2 regions of the Streptomyces sp. NPDC056883 genome follow, and region 2 is predicted to be linked to the other one. Evidence: riboswitches for the same ligand, from Rfam matches in the RefSeq annotation. Region 2 holds a riboswitch; the other holds the start of a gene.
What was found. Region 2 has a riboswitch for cobalamin ahead of ACFRU2_RS02795 (prenyltransferase/squalene oxidase repeat-containing protein). Riboswitches for the same ligand answer to the same signal wherever they lie in the genome.
Positions count from the first base shown of each region.

Region 1: linked by a shared signal. The riboswitch ahead of ACFRU2_RS40070 (energy-coupling factor ABC transporter permease) and the one ahead of ACFRU2_RS02795 (prenyltransferase/squalene oxidase repeat-containing protein) in region 2 are both predicted to bind cobalamin.

Region 1 covers NZ_JBHUBS010000031.1:48,243-53,326, forward strand. The annotation lists gene ACFRU2_RS40060 (MFS transporter) at 1-871, shown strand, start outside; gene ACFRU2_RS40065 (flavodoxin family protein) at 887-1,618, opposite strand; cobalamin riboswitch at 1,896-2,090, shown strand; gene ACFRU2_RS40070 (energy-coupling factor ABC transporter permease) at 2,119-2,814, shown strand; gene ACFRU2_RS40075 (energy-coupling factor ABC transporter substrate-binding protein) at 2,823-3,158, shown strand; gene cbiQ (cobalt ECF transporter T component CbiQ) at 3,163-3,912, shown strand; gene ACFRU2_RS40085 (energy-coupling factor ABC transporter ATP-binding protein) at 3,909-4,742, shown strand.
Region 2 covers NZ_JBHUBS010000001.1:592,027-597,110, reverse strand. The annotation lists gene ACFRU2_RS02805 (ABC transporter substrate-binding protein) at 1-706, opposite strand, end outside; gene ACFRU2_RS02800 (hypothetical protein) at 761-2,173, opposite strand; cobalamin riboswitch at 2,292-2,427, opposite strand; cobalamin riboswitch at 2,515-2,653, shown strand; gene ACFRU2_RS02795 (prenyltransferase/squalene oxidase repeat-containing protein) at 2,762-5,084, shown strand, end outside.

The DNA.
Region 1 (5,084 bases), on a different contig from region 2:
GGCGACCGTGCTGTTCGACATCGGCAACTCGACCTTCCTGCCCGCCGTCGTCCCGGCCCGGCAGCTGGCCGCCCGCAACAGCGTCATGTCGGGCACGCACGCCGTCACCGACACCGGCGGACCCTCCCTCGGCGGCGTCCTGATCGGTGTGACGGGCCCGGTCGGCGCGATCGTCGTGGACGCCGCCAGCTACCTGGCCTCCGCCGTGCTCCTGCGCACCCTCCCCGAGAGCCGCCCCGCGCCCCGCACCGGCGAGAGCGCGCTGCGGCTGATCCGCGCGGGATGGCGCTACGTCACCAAGCACCCGGTCATGCGCCCCTGCATGATCTGGGCGACCGCCGCCAACTTCCTCAACGCGGCCCTCGTCGCCCTCACCCCCCTCTACCTGGTCCGCGGAGCCGGCCTCGACTCCATGCAGCTCGGTCTCGTCCTTGCCATGGACGGGGTCGGCGCGCTCGCCGGCGCCGCCGTCGCGGTCCGCGTGACCACGCGCCTCGGCACCGCGCGGGGCATCATCCTGGCCGATCTGGCCGGCGGCGCGCTGCTCCTGCTCGCCCCGCTGACCACGTCGGCGGGGGACGCGTTCTGGTTCGCCCTGGGCAACGCCGGCTTCGCCTTCGGCACCGTCATCGGCTCGATCACCACCCGCACCTACCGGCAGACGCAGTCACCCCCGGAACTGCTGTCCCGCGTGATGGCCACGGTCCGCTTCGTCTCCTGGGGCGCGCTGCCGCTCGGCGCGCTCACCGCCGGTCTCCTCGCCACCCACTTCGGCGCCCGTACCGCGCTCTGGACCGTCTGCGCCGCCGCCCTCCTGCCCCCGCTCTACCTCTTCTCCACCAAGGTGGGCCGCCACCGCGACCTCATCTGACGGGCCGGCCCGAGCTCAGCGGTGCTCGGGGTTCTCGAAGTCGAACCGGCAGCCGGCGTCCCACTCGGAGCGCTGGTTTCCGTGGGCGGGGATGCCACCGGCGTCCTTGAGCATCCTCGCCAGGTGGAGCTGGTTCCAGGTCATGAAGGTCGTGTTGCGGTTCGTGAAGTCGTTGTCCGGCCCGCCGGAGCCGGGGTCGAGGTACGAGGGGCCCGGGCCGGCCTCGCCGACCCAGCCCGCGTCCGCCTGCGGCGGAATGACGTATCCGAGGTGCTGGAGGCTGTACAGGACGTTCATCGCGCAGTGCTTGGCGCCGTCCTCGTTGCCGGTGATCAGGCAGCCGCCCACGCGACCGTAGTAGGCGTACTGGCCGTGCTCGTTGAGGATCGACGAGCAGGCGTACAGGCGCTCGATCACCTGCTTCATGACCGAGGAGTTGTCACCCAGCCATACGGGCCCGGCCAGCGTGAGGATGTCCGCGGCCATGACCTTCGAGTAGACGACCGGCCACTCGTCGGTCTCCCAGCCGTGCTCCGTCATGTCCGGCCAGACGCCGGTCGCGATGTCGAGGTCCACGGCCCTGAGCACCTCGACCCGGACGCCCTGGCGCTTCATGATGCCGGTGCTGACGTCGATCAGGCCCTGCGTGTGGCTCCGTTCCGGAGACCGCTTGAGGGTGCAGTTGATCACCACGGCGGTCAGGTCGGAGTAGTCGGAGGCGGGCGCGGCATCGGATTCGGTGGTCACCCCACCAGGCTCGGCGTCCCGGGGCGGACCCGCCAGCGGACCGCACCCGTCCGGGCGTGCGCCACACCGCACCCGTCCAAGCGTGCACCACCCGGGCGGAACGGCGCCGGGCCCCGGATCCGCCGGTCGCCCACGACGGCGGGCCTACGGAACTCCCCCTCGGCTCCCCACCCTTGGGGAGGAGACCGCGACCCCGGTGGCGGAGAGTCACGGCGAAGCGGAATCCGGACAGGCGGCGGCGCGATTGGGGCGGGTTGTTCCCGGTCCGTGCGGCCGACTAGGGTCAGCGGGCCTTGGTGTTCGGGAAACCGGTGGGAAACCGGTGCGGCCCTCGCCACTGTGATCGGGAAGTCCGGCTCCACTCCTGCGGGAAAGCCACTGGGCTGCGCGGGAGGTTCCGCGCTGCCCGGGAAGGCGGAGCATGGACGTCAACCCGTGAGCCAGGAGACCGGCCGGGGCGCGTTGTCCATCCACGAGGTGCTGGAGAGGTCTCCCTACCCATGCATATAGCCGAGGGGTTCCTGCCCCCTTTGCACGCGGTCGCCTGGGGCGCCGCGTCCGCCCCCTTCGTCGTCCACGGCGTCCGCTCGCTCACCCGAGAGGTGAAGGCCAACCCGGAGAGCACGCTGCTGCTCGGTGCGTCCGGGGCCTTCACCTTCGTCCTGTCCGCCCTGAAGATCCCTTCGGTGACGGGCAGTTGCTCGCACCCCACCGGCACCGGGCTCGGGGCGATCCTGTTCCGGCCGCCGATCATGGCGGTGCTCGGCACGATCACCCTGCTGTTCCAGGCCCTGCTGCTGGCGCACGGCGGACTCACCACGCTCGGCGCCAACGTCTTCTCGATGGCCATCGCCGGCCCGTGGGCGGGCTACGCCGTCTACCGGCTCCTGCGCACGTCCGGACTCCCGCTGATGGTGACCGTGTTCTTCGGCGCCTTCTTCGCCGATCTGGTCACCTACTGCGTCACCAGCGTGCAGCTCGCCCTGGCCTTCCCGGACCCGGCCTCCGGGTTCGTGGGCTCGCTCGCGAAGTTCGGGGGGATCTTCGCGGTCACGCAGATCCCGCTGGCCGTGAGCGAGGGGCTGCTGACCGTCCTCGTGATGCGGCTGCTGATGGCGTCGAGCAAGTCGGACCTGGTCCGGCTGGGTGTCGCCAAGCTGACGGCCCCCCGTACCGGAGAGAAGGCGGCGGCCTGATGAGCGGGATGTCCAAGAACGCGAAGATCAACACCCTGCTGCTGCTCCTGGTGGCGGCGCTGGCCGTCCTGCCGATCGCGCTGGGGCTGGGCGAGGGCAAGGAGGAGCCCTTCGCCGGCGCCGACGCGCAGGCGGAGGCGGCGATCACCGAGCTGAAGCCGGATTACGAGCCCTGGTTCTCCCCGCTGTACGAGCCCCCCTCCGGCGAGGTCGAGTCCGCGCTGTTCGCCCTGCAGGCGGCGCTGGGCGCGGGCGTCCTCGCGTACTACTTCGGGGTCCGCAAGGGCCGCCGCCAGGGCGCGGCCGCCGCTGCGGCCGCTCCCGCCGCCGCACCGGAGGCGTAGCCGGGTGCTGCCGATCGACGTGGCCGCGCACGGCAGTCGCTGGCGCGGCCGGCACCCGCTGGAGAAGGCCCTGCTCGGGATCGGGCTGACGGTCACCGCCGTGTGCCTGCCCCCCTGGCCGGGCGGGCCGCTGGTGGCCGCCGCCACCCTCGCCGTGCTGCTCGGCCCGGCCGGGGTGGCCGGCCGGCAGCTCTGGCGGGCCTTCCGGATCCCGCTCGGCTTCTGCTTCACCGGGGCGCTGCCCCTGCTGTTCGCGGTCGGCGGCCCGGCGGGGCCGGTGTCCCTGGCCCCCGACGGCCCCCGGCTCGCCGCCGAACTGCTGCTGCGGACCTCGGCGGCCTCGCTCGGGCTGCTGCTGTTCGCCTTCACCACCCCGGTCTCCGACGTACTGCCCCGGCTGGTCCGGGCCGGGGTGCCGGCCCCCGTGGTGGACGTGGCCCTGGTCATGTACCGGATCGGCTTCCTGCTGCTCGACTCCATGGCCCAGGTCCGCCGGGCCCAGGCCGCCCGGCTCGGGCACACGAGCCGGGCGGCGCTGTGGCGGTCCCTGGCCGGGCTGGCCGCCACCTCCTTCGTACGGGCCTTCGACCGCGCGGCCAAGCTCCAGGCGGGTCTGGCCGGACGCGGCTACGACGGCGCGCTGCGGGTCCTCGTACCGGAGGCGGCCCTGTCGTGGCGCTTCCTGACGGCCACCGCCGGCCTGCTGGCGGCCCTGATCACCCTGACCCTCACCCTGAAGGGGCTGTACTCGTGAACCCGTCACTCAACCCGGTGGTGGAACTGTCCGGTGCGGGCTACGCCTACGAGGACGGCCCGGCGGTCCTGACCGGCGTCGACTTCGCCATCGCGCCGGGCCGGGCGCTGGCCCTGCTGGGCCGCAACGGCAGCGGCAAGACCACGCTGATGCGGCTGCTGAGCGGCGGCCTGCGGCCCGGCGCGGGATCGCTGTGGCTGGACGGCACGGAGGTCTCGTACGACCGGGCCGGACTGACCCGGCTGCGCACGTCCGTCCAGCTGGTGGTGCAGGACCCCGACGACCAGCTGTTCGCGGCCTCGGTCGAACAGGACGTGTCCTTCGGCCCGATGAACCTGGGGCTGCCCGCTCCCGAGGTCCGCGCCCGCGTGGACTCGGCCCTCGCCGCCCTGGACATCACCCGGCTCCGGGACCGCCCCACCCATCTGCTCTCCTACGGCCAGCGCAAGCGCGCGGCGATCGCGGGCGCGGTGGCGATGGCTCCGCGGGTGCTGATCCTGGACGAGCCGACGGCCGGTCTGGACCCGGACGGCCAGGAGCGGCTCCTCGACGTCCTCGCGGGACTGCGCGCCTCCGGCACGACGGTGGTCATGGCCACCCACGACGTGGACCTGGCGGTCCGCTGGGCCGACGACGCGGCGGTCCTGACCCCGGCGGGCATCCGCTTCGGTCCGGCCGAAGCCCTCCTCTCAGAGCCGGCCCTCCTGACCGAGGCGGGCCTGCGCCAGGCCTGGTCCCCGGCGGTGGCCGCGCTGTTGCGGGCCCACGGACTGCTGGAGGCGGGTGCCCCCGGGCCCCGCAATCCGGAGGCACTGGCCGCCTGGAGGTAGGCAGGTTCGCGCTTCGTGATGATGATCGAGACATCGAGCGCACCCTTGTCCCTCCGGTGGGACGGCGAGAACTGGTCGACGCGGTCGGCGGGTTCCGCCGCTGCCCCCCGGACGGGGCCGAACACTCCAGCGGGCTCCGGTACCCGCACGCATTCGACCGGGCTCGCCGTGAGTCCGGACGGACGGCGCCTGCTCTCCGCCGGCTGGGTGTGGAGCCCGGTCGGACTCCTGAGCACGTACGAACTGCAGGAGGCGCTGACGGACCCCTCGGTCCTGGACCGGGAGGGAGCACCGGGGTACATGGCGCTGGACGCACCGCAGTGGCGGTGGCGACTGGGGAAC
Region 2 (5,084 bases):
GCGTGCGTTCGGGCGGGAAGCCGCAGGGCAGGAGCAGCACCACGTCCGGGCGGGCGGCGCGGACGGCGTCCCAGGTCATCGGCTTGGTGTGCTCGCCCGGTGCGGCGAGCAGCGGTTCGCCCCCGGCACACGTGATCTGTTCGGGCACCCAGTGCCCGGCGGGCCACAGGGGGTCGAGCCACTCGATGGCCACCACCCGGGGCCCGGGCCGCCCCGCCGTCAGCCTCCGTACCTCGTCGAGCCGGGCGCGCAGCTCCGTCCGCCGGCGCTCCGCCCGCTCGCGTACGCCGAGCAGTTCCCCCACGGTGACCAGGCAGTCCAGTACGTCGTCGAGGGTGCGCGGCTCCAGGCTGAGCACGCGGGCGCCGCCGTCGAGCACCCGCACGGCGCGCGAGACTCCTTCGTAGGACACGGCGCAGACATCGCACAGGTCCTGGGTGAGGACGAGGTCCGGGGCGAGAGCGGCGAGCGCCGCCGTATCCAGGGTGTAGAGCGAAGAACCGGAGTGGGCGGCCCCGCCCACCGCCTCGGAGATCTCCCGGCTGCTGAGCTCCTCGGCGGCGAACTCGGCCCGGGTGACCACGGGTACGGAAGCCACCGCCGCCGGCGGCCAGTCGCATTCATGAGTACGTCCGACCAGGTCGGCGGCGAGGCCCAGCTCCGCCACGATGTCGGTGGCCGCCGGGAGCAGGGAGACGATGCGCATGCACCGACTGTAGGCGCGCTTACGGCGGGACCCGGGGCACGGCACCCGTGGAGATCAAGCGCCCCAGCGCAGGGCGATCGTGTCGCCCACGTTGATCACCTTGTTGCGGGCGGCGCCGGCGAAGGCGGAGCCGTCGACGCTGACCTTCCAGGTGTTGGAGCCGCTGTTGGCCTTGCCGTTGATGTGGGTGATCGTGCCGGTGCCGGACGACGGGGTGATGCTCGTGACACAGCCCGACGGGGTGGCACCGGTGGTCGCGGCGTTGAGGACGTCTCCGAGGGTGGTGGTCGTACCGGTCGGGGTGAAAGCCACCGAGCAGACCTTGAGGCTGCCGGCGCCGTCGTCGACGGTCAGGGCCAGCTTGGTGGCGGTCCCGGCGGTGAAGGCGGACTGGGCGACCCACTGCGGGGCGCCGGGAGTGACCGGTACGGGCGGGGCCGTGGTGAAGCCGCCGCCGGCCACTGCGCGCAGCGCGTCGATCGAGGCGTAGGCGCTCGGGCTCGTGTCGGCGGGCTTGTACTTGAAGCCGCCCGCCGGGTTGTACTGGTTGGCGATCAGGAAGTCGATCGGGGTCTTGCCGTTGGCGGTCAGGAAGTCGCCGGTCTGCGGGCTGATGCCACAGGCGTTCAGGCCCGCCACGCCCCATCCGTTGGAACTGGTGTTGACGCCGTACAGGGAGTTGAAGGCGCCGGTGGTCGCGACCAGCTTGCCCTTGAGGAAGTTCTTGGCCTGGACGACGTCCGCATCGGTGTGGGGCACGCCGGAGACGCAGAGCGCCGCCATCGCGGCGCCGGTCATGTCGACGTCGCTCGCGGAGTTGAGGACGGTGGGGTTGCCCTCGGCCTTGTTGAAGGTCCAGCCGCCGTCCACGTGCTGGTTGGCGCGGATGCGGGTGACCATCGAGTCGGTCAGGGCCTGCGGAATGCGGTGGGCGCCGCCCTGCGTCTTGGCTCCGCGCAGCGAAAGGGCCGCGAAGACGGTGCCGTTGAAGTTACCTGACGGACCGAAGTAGCCGGCCTCTGCCGTCTGCCAGTAGGAATAGACGTTCGCGACGAGGTTGCGCGAGGCGGAGACCCGGGCCGGGTCGATGCCCGCGGCGTACGCGTTCAGGGTTCCGCGCTCGTAGTCGGTGACCACCGGGGAAGCCTGCGGCCAGCCTGCCGTGGAGAGCAGGTTGCGGTAGACCGTGCGGGCGTTCTTCGTCGTGTCGCCGCCGGGGGCGACATCGACGACGGCCGTACCCGCGGCGGCGAAGGCGCTGAACGCCCACTCGTTGGACAGCCCGGACCCGGCGTACGAACCGTCCGCGGCCTGGAGCGACTTGAGGTAGGCGACGCCGTTCGTCTTGGACGTGGCCATCTGCGCAGGGCTGGAGGTCGCGAAGGCGGGCAGTGCGGTGAGGACGAAGGCGCCGAGTGCGGCGGGCACCGCGAGCGCGAGGCGGCGGGAGGTACGGGGACGGGACATGGCCTGCTCCTGGAATCGGCGAACGCCGGCCGCCGCCCGCGCACGCCCACAGGTCACCGCACACGAACACGGCCGGGGCAGGGTGGGAGGGCCGCCGTCCGGAACGCGTGGTACGGCTTCCTGTACTGCATCGCCGTATGGGCATTCGGGCTCGGAACGGCCCCCGCCGTCCCCTACCGCTGCGCGTCAGCTCCGGCTTCTCACCGGATTCCCCCATGTGGCAGCCCAGGACGCTACCGGAGTGATCAAGGGTCCGCCAGCCAGTCAGCCGGCCACCCGGAGGGCGGGCAAGCCCAGGGCCCTCGAGACCCCTTGATGAGACTCACGCCACCTTGACGCGTCACCGACATCCGTGTTGCACTCCGGCTGATAACTGCTCAGTACCAGGGGAAGCCGGTCGAATTCCGGCGCTGACCCGCAACCGTAGGCCCGGGGCGTCCCGGGTGAGCCGGAATGCCTGGGGCTGGGTCACAGTACGAAGAACGCCGTCGCGGACTGCGGTGTGGTCGTCGCAACCTCCCACGGCGCACGAGCCGTGCGGGGGCGCATCGCCACGTACGCAGCCGCCCGGCAGAGACGAGGGCCGCGGTGGGCACCGAACAGCAGGCGAAACGGCAGTCGGGGACGAGGCGGCGGTTCTTCTCCCTCGTGACCGCGTCCTTCCTGACGCTCGGTGCGGGAGTGGCTTTCCTCACGGTCCCCACCTCCGCGAACGCAGACCCGGTCGAGCAGTGCACGGCCACCACCGGTGCCATCGTCGCCGTGGACTTCGGACCCTTCGGCGGCAAGGTCGAGCGCGGCTGCGACACCACCCCCACCACCGGCTACGAGCTGCTGCACACCGGCGGCTTCACCACCGAGGGCACCGTCCACGACGGTGACGGGTTCATCTGCCGGATCGGCAACGGCTCCTTCAACACCGGTACGGAGTACCCCACTCCGGACAAGGAGGACTGCGTCCTCACGCCGCAGGCCACCGCCTACTGGTCGTACTGGACCGCCTCCCCCGGCCAGAAGAACTGGACCTACAGCCCGCTCGGCGCCATGGCGCGCAACCCGAAGGCCGGCGACGTGGACGCCTGGGTCTACGGAGGAACCGACATCGGCGGCACCTCGGGCAAGCCCGTCTTCTCCCCCGACGACGTACGGGCCGGGGGAGGTTCCACCCCCGATCCGACCGTCCCGACGGCCCCTCCCACCGTGCCCGCCGGGTCGGTCGACGTGCCCGCGGCCATCCGCTGGATCAGCGGCAAGCTGACGGACGGGGAGCGCGTCGTCGACGAGGGCTCCACCACCCCGAACCACCTCCTCACCACCGAGGCCGTGTACGCCCTGACGGCTGCCGACCCGAAGAGCCCGGCGGCCAGGAAGGTCGCCGCCTTCCTCGCCGCGCCCGCGCAGACCGACGCGTACGCCTACCCGGCCGGCAAGGACAAGATCCCCGACGCCTCCGCCGCCGCCCGTCTCGCGCTCGTCGCCGAGGCCACCGGCAAGGACCCTCGCGCCTTCGGCGGTCACGACCTGCTCGGCGACCTCGTCAGGTACGTCTGCCCGCGCGACATCGGTGACGGCGAGAACGTCGAAGGCTGCCTGACCAAGGGGGACTTCCGCACCACCGGCCAGTCCGACGCCCAGGCCATGGCCGTCATCGCGCTGCTGAACGGAGGCGTGACGCCCCCGGCCCACGCCGTGAACCGGCTGATCGGACTCCAGTGCGAGGACGGCGGCTTCACCTCCATCCTCATCCGCTCCGGCGAATGGTGCGACAGCGACGCGAACGCCACCGGGCTCATCACGCTGGCCCTCAAGCGGGCCGGCGGCCACGACGCGGCCGTGCAGAAGGCCCGTGGCTACCTCAAGAAGTCCCAACTGGCGACCGGCGCCTGGCCCTCCGCCTCGTACATGACGACCGGCAGCCCGGCCTCCACCGCCTGGGCCGCCCAGGCCCTGCGCGCACTCGGCGACGCGGCCTTCGCGGACGCGGGCGTCTCCTGGCTGTCCAAGCACCAGTTCCCGGGAGCCGGTTTCGGCTTCGAGGAGGACGACACCGAATCGCGGCTGTTCGCCACCGCGCCGGCCGCCGTCGCCGGCGCCAAGAGCGACCTGGTCGCGCTGACGACGACGAAGACCGATCCGCCGACCACCCCGCCGGTCACTCCGCCCGTCACCCCGCCCGTCACTCCCCCGGTCACTCCTCCGGCCGGTGACGGGCCGGACCTGAGGAAGGGCTCGGCGTACCTAGCCGACCACAGCCGTCTGATCCAGGGCCGCTACTACGAGAGCGGCGCGGGCACCGGCTTCGCCGACTACGGCCTGACCATCGACGGCGCCTACGCGCTCGCCGCCACCGGCCGGGACAACACCACGCTGCGGGGCATCGTCGACTTCCTCGACAAGGGCGGCAAGGACGGCAAGGGCCGCAGCATCGACGACTGGACCCTGATCGGCACCAAGTACGCCGCCGGCGGCTCGCTCGGCAAGACGGCCCTGCTCGCCGAGGCCGTAGGCCGTGACCCCCGAAACTTCGGCGGCCGGGACCTGATCGCCGCGCTCGCCAAGGGCATCTGCACGGCGAAGAACGACACCCCCCAGCAGTGCGCGGCGAAGGGCAACTACGCCTACGCCACCTCCGTCTTCTCCCAGTCCCTCGGCGTCATCGCCCAGCTCCGAGCGGGGGAGAGCGCCGCCGCGGCCGAACCCATCGCCTACCTCAAGAGCCTCCAGGACCCCTCGGGCGCCTGGCCCAGCCTGATCGGCGAGCCCAGCCGGGCCGAAGTGGACTCCACCGCGATGGCCGCCATGGCCCTCGACCTGCTTCCCGACGCCGCCTCGCAGGCGGCCGTCGACAAGGCGGTCGCCTGGCTGGCCACCCAGCAGAAGGACGACGGCGGCTTCCCCGGCGCCTCCGGGA